One region of the Streptomyces sp. NPDC002787 genome, then DNA from elsewhere that is predicted to be linked to it. Evidence: riboswitches for the same ligand, from Rfam matches in the RefSeq annotation. Region 1 holds a riboswitch; the other holds the start of a gene.

Evidence for each region. A riboswitch is a leader RNA that binds a small molecule or an ion and turns the genes downstream of it on or off. The one in region 1 is predicted to bind S-adenosylmethionine.
Region 2: another riboswitch for S-adenosylmethionine. It lies ahead of ACWD26_RS03640 (aminotransferase class V-fold PLP-dependent enzyme); the one in region 1 lies ahead of thrC (threonine synthase).

What each region holds. Positions count from the first base shown of each region.
Region 1 covers NZ_JBSFVC010000012.1:109,716-114,583, reverse strand. Annotated here, with positions in the region: gene ACWD26_RS18290 (alpha,alpha-trehalose-phosphate synthase (UDP-forming)) at 1-1,013, opposite strand, end outside; gene ACWD26_RS18285 (glucosyl-3-phosphoglycerate synthase) at 1,215-2,186, opposite strand; SAM riboswitch class I at 2,318-2,474, shown strand; gene thrC (threonine synthase) at 2,493-3,776, shown strand; gene ACWD26_RS18275 (MoaD/ThiS family protein) at 3,877-4,152, shown strand; gene ACWD26_RS18270 (cold-shock protein) at 4,615-4,821, shown strand.
Region 2 covers NZ_JBSFVC010000002.1:343,270-348,137, reverse strand. Annotated here, with positions in the region: gene ACWD26_RS03645 (glycerate kinase family protein) at 1-426, shown strand, start outside; gene ACWD26_RS03640 (aminotransferase class V-fold PLP-dependent enzyme) at 387-1,748, opposite strand; SAM riboswitch class IV at 1,893-2,009, opposite strand; gene trpD (anthranilate phosphoribosyltransferase) at 2,256-3,320, opposite strand; gene qcrB (cytochrome bc1 complex cytochrome b subunit) at 3,455-4,868, opposite strand, start outside.

The sequences.
Region 1 (4,868 bases):
GTCATGTAGTCCCGGTACACCGCGAGGTCCTGCCGCGACGGGTACGCGAGGGCGACGTGGACGACGCGCTCGCGCCAGGACGGCTGGTCGTCGAGGAGCTGCCGGTAGGCGTGCAGGCCCCGCACGATGTTCTTGGACAGCTCCGTGCGGTCGACGCGGACGATCGTGCGGCGCGGGGTGCCGTCGGGGGCCGTACCGATCTGCTCCCGCAGCGCGGCCATGCGTGCGTCGACGTCCGCCTCGTGGGCGCGGGCCCGCAGGAAGTCCGCGTCGGCGCCCAGGCCGTGCACGCCGATCCGGGTGCCGGAGGAGATGCCGGGGCCCAGCACGGCGTGACAGCACTCGGTGAACGCGTCCGCCCAGCGCTGTGTGAGGAACGCGGCCCGGTCGGCGCCGAGGATGCCGCCGAGCACCTTCGCGGCGATGTCGTCGGGGAGCAGCCGGAAGTACTCCACCGGCGCCCACGGGGTGTGTGAGAAGTGGCCGATGCGCAGGTCGGGGCGGAGTTCGCGCAGCATGCGGGGGACCAGGGTCAGGTGGTAGTCCTGCACGAGCACGGCCGCGCCGTCCGCCGCCTCCTGCGCGAGCGCCTCGGCGAAGGCGTGGTTGTACGTCTCGTACGAGGCCCACTGGCGCCGGAACTCCGCGTCGAAGGACGGCTCCAGCGGGGTCTGGTAGAGCATGTGGTGCACGAACCACAGCGTGGAGTTGGCCACGCCGTTGTAGGCGTCGTGGTGCACGTCGGCGGGGATGTCGAGCATGCGGACGCGCTGCCCTCCGGTCGCGTCCACGGAGAGGTGGGCGCCGGAGGAGCGCCGTACCGCCTCGCGGTCGCCGTCGCCCAGCGCCGAGCAGACCCACACCGCGCCGACGTCCGGTCCGATGGCCGACAGGCCCGAGACGAGCCCGCCTCCGCCGCGCTTGGCGGTGAGTGCGCCGGTTTCGTCGAGCGAGAAGGAGACCGGGCCGCGGTTGGACGCGACCAGGACTTCCGCGCCGTGCGTTGATGCCATACGGCTCAACCTAGCCAGCGGTGGAACCGGTCAAACGTACGGTTCGGCCGTATACAGGAGCGCCCCGGGGGGTGGGGGGTGCCTGTGGGACGGCGAGTGCGGGTCCGGTGGGGGCTTGTCGCGCAGTTCCCCGCGCCCCTGAAGACCAGGCCCTGCGGGCCTGAAAAGCACGGCCCGCCACTCGACCGCTCGACCCCTCGCTCAAGCGGCCCTCCGCCGCGCGTACTCCGTGATCTCGATCATCGGCGGCCTCTCCTCCAGGTCCACCGAGTACGTCCGCGGCTCGAAGCCCTCCGCACCCCGCTCGAACTGGGTCAGGACGGGCCGGACCAGGTGGCCCCGGGCCAGCCGGAGCTGAGCCGTTCGATAGATCGCCGCGGACATGCGGCCGAGCGCCGCGCCGTCCTGGTGGCGGTGCTTGCGGACGCCCACGTCGACCTGCGCGAGCGCGTCGAGGCCGACCAGGTGGAGCGCGTCGATCAGCATGCCCAGCTCCACGCCGTAGCCCACCGGGAAGGGGAGCTGTTCCAGCAGGGATCGGCGGGCCGCGTACTCGCCGCCGAGGGGCTGGACGAAGCCGGCCAGCTGGGGCCAGTGCATGTTGAGGAGGGGGCGGGCCATGAGTTCGGTCACACGGCCGCCCTGGCCGGCGGCCGTCGTGCCGGAGGCGCGCCCGTCGGACACCGTGAGGGGGCGGTCGTACATCGCCTTGACGAGGTCGACGCCGGGATCGGTGAGCAGCGGGCCGACGATCCCGGAGACGAAGTCGGAGGAGAACTCCTTGAGGTCCGCGTCTATGAAGCAGACGATGTCGCCGCTCGTGACGAGGAGGGAGCGCCACAGGACCTCGCCCTTGCCGGGGGCGGTGGGCATACGGGGCAGGATCTCGTCGCGGTGGACCACCGTCGCCCCGGCCGCCGCGGCCACCTGGGACGTACGGTCGGTCGAGCCGGAGTCGACGACCACGATCTCGTCGACGAGCGGGACCTGCAGCATGAGGTCATGGCGGATGATCGCGACGATGTCGCCGACCGTCGCCTCCTCGTTCAGCGCGGGCAGGACGACGCTGATCGTCTGTCCCGAGGCCCGTTTCGCGGCCATGATCTTGTGGAGCGGGCGGTCGGCCATGGACCAGGAGCGGGTGCTCAGCCAGCGCTCGACTTCTTTCAGCACAGTGCGCGGCTCCTCTGCGTTCATCTCGCGGTTCGGACGGCTCTCTCAACTGTCCTGGCCTTCGGTTACAGTCTTGGACAACGCTGGTGACCATCGCATGTCGGTGTTCGTGTGCGTATACAACCAAATACCGCTCATCCAGAGGGGCAGAGGGATACGGCCCGATGAAGCCCCGGCAACCCTCCAGCCGGTCTCGTGACGATCACTGTCGATCACCCCGCGAGGCTCCCGGCTAGGGAAGGTGCCAAATCCGTCTCACGGCGAGATGCGTCGTGAGGAAGATGAGGAGAAAGGGCCTCGCCTCACATGGCTGCGCAGACTGTTGTAACCGAATCCACGAAGACCGTCGACCTCGGCCCCGCCGCCGCCCTCAGCTGTCGCGAGTGCGGTCACCGCGTTCCGCTGGGACCGGTCTTCGCCTGCGAGGAGTGTTTCGGGCCGCTGGAGATCGCGTACGACTACTCCGCCTACGAGGCGGAGGAGCTGCGGAAGAAGATCGAGTCCGGGCCCGCCAACATCTGGCGTTACGCGCCCCTGCTGCCCGTCCCGGCCGATGTCGCCGACAAGCCGAACATCAACCCCGGCTGGACCCAGCTCGTCAAGGCCGACAACCTGGCGCGTGAGCTGGGCGTGACCGGCGGGCTCTACATCAAGGACGACTCCGGCAACCCGACGCACTCCTTCAAGGACCGCGTAGTCGCCCAGGCCCTGGAGGCGGCCCGCGCCTTCGGCTTCACCACCCTCTCCTGCTCCTCCACCGGCAACCTCGCCGGTGCCGTGGGCGCCGCCGCCGCGCGCGCCGGTTTCCGGTCCTGTGTGTTCATCCCGCACGACCTGGAGCAGGGCAAGGTCGTCATGGCCGCGATCTACGGCGGCGAGCTCGTCGGCATCGAGGGCAACTACGACGACGTGAACCGCTTCTGCTCCGAGCTGATCGGCGACCCGGCCGGCGAGGGCTGGGGCTTCGTCAACGTCAACCTGCGGCCGTACTACGCGGAAGGGTCGAAGACGCTCGCGTACGAGATCTGCGAGCAGCTCGGCTGGAAGCTGCCGGACCAGCTGGTCGTGCCGATCGCCTCCGGGTCGCAGCTCACGAAGATCGACAAGGGTCTGCAGGAGCTGATCAAGCTCGGGCTCGTCGAGGACAAGCCGTACAAGATCTTCGGCGCGCAGGCGGAGGGGTGCTCGCCGGTGTCGGTGGCCTTCAAGGCCGGGCACGACGTGGTGCGGCCCCAGAAGCCGAACACCATCGCGAAGTCGCTCGCGATCGGCAACCCGGCGGACGGGCCGTACGTCCTCGACATCGCCCGGCGTACGGGTGGGGCCGTGGAGGACGTGAACGACGAGCAGGTCGTCGAGGCGATCAAGCTTCTCGCGCGGACCGAGGGGATCTTCGCGGAGACCGCGGGCGGGGTGACGGTCGGAGTCACCCGGAAGCTGATCGAGAACGGGGTGCTCGACCCCTCGCTGACGACGGTCGTCCTCAACACGGGGGATGGTCTGAAGACGCTGGACGCGGTGGCCGGGACCGGGCTCACCGCGACGATTCGGCCCAACCTTGATTCGTTCCGTGCGGCTGGTCTTGCGTAAGGCTCGTTACCGCTAGTTGTTCGGCTGCGGGCCTGTGAGGGCTGGTCGCGCAGTTCCCCGCGCCCCTCAGGTTCGCTGCACTTCCCGGAGGTTTCACATCATGTCCGTCAACGTACGCATTCCTACCATCCTTCGTACCTACACCGGTGGTCAGGCCGAGGTTCAGGCCGAAGGAGCGACCCTCGCCGAGGTCATCGCCGACCTGGAGAAGAACCACAACGGGATCGCCGCCCGGGTTCTGGACGATCAGGGCAAGCTGCGGCGGTTCGTGAATGTGTACGTGAATGACGACGATGTCCGGTTCGAGCAGGGGCTGGAGACGGCCACGCCCGACGGTGCGGGCGTGTCGATCATCCCGGCCGTCGCGGGCGGCTGACCCGCGGTCAGTACCGGCCGGTAGTAACCGTCGGTAACAATGATTACCGAGCGTTCATCGAATTGCCCCCTCCGCGAGAGAAGCGGAGGGGGCAATTCTCTATGATTGAGCACGGTACAGTTGGGGAACCCGGGCCGATCACCGTAGTGATTTCATGCCGGGCGCATATTTGATCGCGCCGCACGCCCTATATGAAGTAGCCAAAGTGTGCATGACTTTTGCGTGTTTCATTCCTTTTGTGGGGCCCGACTTGCCCTGAATTCGGGGGAATTGTTCGTACATTCCCGACCGGTCGTGTCCAGAATTCTCGTCCGATTGCCCTGTTGCAGAGGGCAGTTGGACAGATACATTCGGCCGCGGTCGACGCGTTCCGGCGCACACCCCCAACCGTTGGGGGGTGAGGTCTGACCCGGATCCACGAAGTGTGGATCTGTGCAAGGGCCAGTAATAGGGGAGTTAGGCATGGCTCAGGGCACCGTCAAGTGGTTCAACGCGGAGAAGGGGTACGGCTTCATCGCGGTCGACGGTGGTGCGGATGTATTCGTCCACTACAGCGCGATCCAGATGGACGGTTACCGCACCCTGGAAGAGGGCCAGCGGGTCGAGTTCGAGATCTCGCAGGGTCAGAAGGGGCCGCAGGCGGACATGGTCCGGCTGGCGGCCGGCTGAAGTACGCGCCGGGTTTCAACGCAGCGACGTTCTTCGTTCTTTTCGGG
Region 2 (4,868 bases), on a different contig from region 1:
GCCGGGCTGGCCGCCCTCGGGGCCCGGCTGCTCCCCCGCTTCGAGGTCCTGCTGAGCCACCTGGACCTCGACGCCCGGCTCGCCCGCGCCGACCTGGTCATCACCGCCGAGGGCGCCCTCGACCACCAGACCCCCCGTGGCAAGGTCCCCGCCGAGGTGGCCCGCCGCGCCAAGCTGCACGGCCGCCCGGTCCTCGCCCTCGCGGGCACCCTGGGCGAGGGGGCGCACGAGGTCCCGGGCGTGGACGCGTACACCGGCATCCTGCCCGCCCCGATGGCGCTCGCCGAGGCCATGGTCCGCGCGAGCGAACTCCTCACGGACGCCACGGAACGGGCCCTGCGGATGATCGTGCTGGGCGCGCGGGTGACCGCGTCGGGCGGCGGGAATCACACCGCGGGGACGCAACGCCCGTCCTCCGTACGGTAGTTCCACTTCGCGCCCTCCCGCACGAGCTCCTTCACCGCGCCCACGAACCGCTCCACGTGCTCGTCGGGCGTGCCCGCGCCGAAGCTCACCCGGATCGCGTTGAGGGACCGCTCGCCGGGCGCGGCCTCGGGGGCGCCGCACTCGCCCTGGGTCTGCGGGTCGCTGCCGAGGAGGGTGCGGACCAGCGGGTGGGCGCAGAAGAGACCGTCGCGCACGCCGATGCCGTACTCGGCGGACAGGGCGGCGGCGAAGTGGGAGCTGTTCCAGCCCTCGACGACGAAGGAGATGACGCCGACGCGCGGCGCGTCGTCGCCGAAGAGGGAGAGGACCCGGACCTCGGGCACCTCGGCGAGACCGGCGCGGACCGTGTCGATCAGGTGCCGCTCACGGGCGACCAGTGTCTCGAACCCGGCATCGGTGAGGGCCTTACAGGCGGAGGCGATGGAGTAGGCCCCGATGACGTTGGGCGAGCCGGCCTCGTGCCGGGCGGCACTCTCGTGCCACTCGACGTCCACGCCCCCGTCCGTACGCCGGGTCACCTTGCGGCTGGCTCCGCCGCCCGCGAGGTACGGGTCCGCCTCGCGCAGCCAGTCGGCGCGCCCGGCGAGTACGCCGGAGCCGAACGGCGCGTACAGCTTGTGCCCCGAGAAGGCGACCCAGTCGACGCTCAACTCCCTTACGGAGACGGGGTGGTGGGGCGCGAGCTGGGCCGCGTCGAGCACGATCCGCGCGCCGTGCGCGTGCGCGGCGGCGGCCAGTTCGCGCACGGGCCAGATCTCCCCGGTGACGTTGGAGGCACCGGTGACGCAGACGAGGGCCGGGCCGTGCGGGTCCCGGTCGGCGAGGGCCCGCTCCAGCGTGGCGACGGCCTCGGCGGGCGAACGCGGGGCGTCCAGGTACGTCACCCGCGCGTTGCGCCACGGCAGCAGCGAGGCGTGGTGCTCCGTCTCGAAGACGAAGACCTGGCAGTCGGCGGGCAGCGCGGCGGCGAGGAGGTTGAGCGAGTCGGTGGTCGACCGGGTGAAGACGACCTGGTCGTCGTCCCGGCAGTCCAGGAACTCGGCGACGGTGTTCCGGGCGTTCTCGAAGAGGTCGGTGGACAGCTGCGAGAGGTAACCGGCGCCCCGGTGCACGCTGCCGTAGTACGGCGCGTACGCCGCCACGTCGTCCCACACCCGCTGCAGCGCCGGGGCGCTGGCGGCGTAGTCGAGTGCGGCGTAGGTGACCTCGCCGCCGGTGACGAGCGGGACGGTGACATCCCGTCCCAGAACGGGCAGCGGGGCGCAAACGGACTGGGCGGCGGCAAGGGTGGAGACAGACATGGGTGAACTCCCGTGAGAGGCATGCGGAAGGAAGGCATGCGGAAAGAGGAAAAGGGTGCGCGGAGGCGGGGCTCGGCGGCCCTATCGCATTCGCTTGCTCACGGAAGGCTCCCTCGAACGACCAGGACCCCTGGGTTCGCGAGGGGTCCGCGCTTGCCGTAGACCTCTGTGCCTACGACCTGGTCTTCACCCGGGGCACCCCGCCACGGACGGAGGGTTGCCGGACAGCCGGCCGGGGCCTTGTGGCTGTCGCTCATGACCTGCCGAAAAACGTACGTGAGGTGATCGCCGCGCCGCAACTCGTGTCCGGATGGCGGGATGGGGCGCCTGATGGGTCGGAGGGTGCGGGAGCGATGGCGGGTGCGGCTGAGTGGGGCTCCTCGCGCAGTTCCCGCGCCCCTGAAAAACAGGGGCTGCGCCCCCCGTGCTTTTCAGGCCCGCAGGGCCTGGTCTTTTAGGAGCGCGGGGAACTGCGCGACCAGCCCCCACACACCCGCACCCGAAGAACTACCTGTTCGTCGCGGCGACCCACCGCTCAAGAACTCCCCGCGCCGCCCCCGAGTCGATCGACTCCGCCGCCCGCTCCATCCCACCCCGCAACTGCTCCGCCAGCGAGGCGGACGTCGGCTCCAACGCCACCAGCGCCGCCGCGGAGTTGAGCAGCACCGCGTCCCGCACAGGACCGGTCTCCCCGCCCAGCAGCCGTCGCGCGACATCCGCGTTGTAGGACGCGTCCGCTCCCCGCAGCGCCTCGACCGGCACCAGCTCCAGCCCCACGTCCCGGGGGTCGAAGGACTCCTCCGTCACCTTGCCGTCCCGGACGATCCACACCCGGGACGTCGCCGTCGTCGTCAGCTCGTCGAGGCCGTCGTCGCCGCGGAAGACCAGGGAGGAGTTGCCGCGCTCGGCGAAGACGCCCGCCACGATCGGCGCCATCCGGGGATCGGCCACACCTACCGCCTGTGCCCTCACCTTCGCCGGATTGGTCAGCGGCCCCAGGACGTTGAAGACGGTCCGGATGCCCAGCTGCCCTCGTGCGGCTCCCACGTGCCGCATCGCCGGGTGGAACTTCGCCGCGAAGCAGAAGGTGATCCCGGCCTCCTCGGCGACCTCGGCCACGCGCTGGGGCGTCAGCTCCAGATTGACGCCCAGCTTCTCCAGGACGTCCGAGGCGCCCGACGCCGACGAGGCCGCGCGGTTGCCGTGCTTGACGACCTTCGCGCCCGTACCGGCGACGACGATCGACGACATCGTGGAGATGTTCACCGTCTTGGCGCCGTCGCCGCCCGTACCGACGATGTCGACGGTCTTTCCCGAGACCTCGATGACGTTGGCGTGCTCGTACATCGCCCGTACGAACCCGCCGATCTCCTCGACGGTCTCCCCCTTGGCCCGCAGCGCCACCACGAGCCCGGCGATCTGCGCGTCCGTCGCCTCACCGCGCATGACGAGGCCCATCGCCCAGGCCGTCTCGTCCGCGCTCAGGTCCCGTCCGGACAGCAGGGCGTTCAGTACCTCGGGCCAGGAACGGCCCGCCGCGGTGTCGCCTCCAGCGGGGGTCACAGCGCTCATCGGGCCGCTCCTGGTTGTCGTCGTAGATCAGAAATCCTGTGAACCCCACCCTATCCAGGTCGGAGCACGGCGAAGGGCCCCCGTCCGAAGATCGGACGGGGGCCCTTCGACCGTGGTGTGGCGAAGCGAAGCGATCAGTGGTGGCCGTGGCCGCTCGTGATCTCCTTGTACTCCTCGACGGACGGCTTGAGGATCTGGTTGTCCTCGCTGTAGTAGCCCTTGCTCAGCTTGGCGCGGAGCTTCTCGCGGCGCGTGACCTTGCGGGCGACACCGTTCTCGTCGACCGCCGGACCGATCTGCGCCGGCACGTACTGCTCGTGCGCCGTGAGCGTGTGCAGCTGCTCCTGGCTGAGCGGCTCGTGGACCTCGATGAACTCACCGTGCGGCAGGCGCTTGATGATGCCGGTCTCGCGACCGTGCAGGATCTTGTCCTTGTCCCGGCGCTGCAGGCCGAGGCAGATGCGCTTGGTGATGACGAACGCGACGACCGGGGCCACGAAGAACGCGATCCGGACGAACCAGGTGATGGCGTTGATCGACAGGTGGAAGTGGGTCGCCCAGAGGTCGTTTCCACCACCGATCAGCAGGACCATGTACCACGTGATCCACGCGACACCGAAGGCCGTACGGGTCGGGGCATTGCGCGGGCGGTCCAGGATGTGGTGCTCGCGCTTGTCGCCAGTGACCCAGGACTCGATGAACGGGTAGACCGCGATCGCGACCAGGACCAGCGGGAAGATCACCAGCGGGATGAACACACCCAGGACGAGCGTGTGACCCCAGAAGTTGATCTCCCAGCCGGGCATGACACGGATCAGCCCCTCGGAGAAGCCCATGTACCAGTCGGGCTGGGCGCCGGTCGACACCTGGTCCGGACGGTAGGGGCCCATGGTCCAGATCGGGTTGATCGTGGCGATCGCCGAGATGATCGCGATGACACCGAAGACCAGGAAGAAGAAGCCGCCGGCCTTCGCCATGTACACCGGCAGCAGCGGCATGCCGACGACGTTGTTGTTCGTCTTGCCGGGGCCCGCGAACTGCGTGTGCTTGTGGTAGAAGACCAGGATCAGGTGCGCCACCACGAGGCCGAGCATGATGCCCGGCAGCAGCAGGACGTGGACGGAGTAGAAGCGGGCCACGAAGTCGCCGCCCGGGAACTCCCCGCCGAAGAGGAAGAACGACAGGTACGTGCCGACGATCGGCACGGACAGGACCGCGCCCTCCATGAAGCGGACACCGGTGCCGGAGAGCAGGTCGTCCGGGAGCGAGTAACCGGTGAAGCCGGTGAACATGCCGAGGACGAACAGCAGGAAGCCGAACAGCCAGTTGATCTCACGCGGCTTGCGGAACGCGCCGGTGAAGAACACGCGCATCATGTGCACGAACATGCCGGCGAGGAAGACCAACGCGGCCCAGTGGTGGATCTGCCGGATCAGCAGACCACCGCGCACCTCGAACGAGATGTGCATGGTCGAGTTGAACGCCTCGGACATCAGCTGGCCCTGCAGCGGGACGTACGGGCCGTGGTACTCCACCTCGTTCATCGAG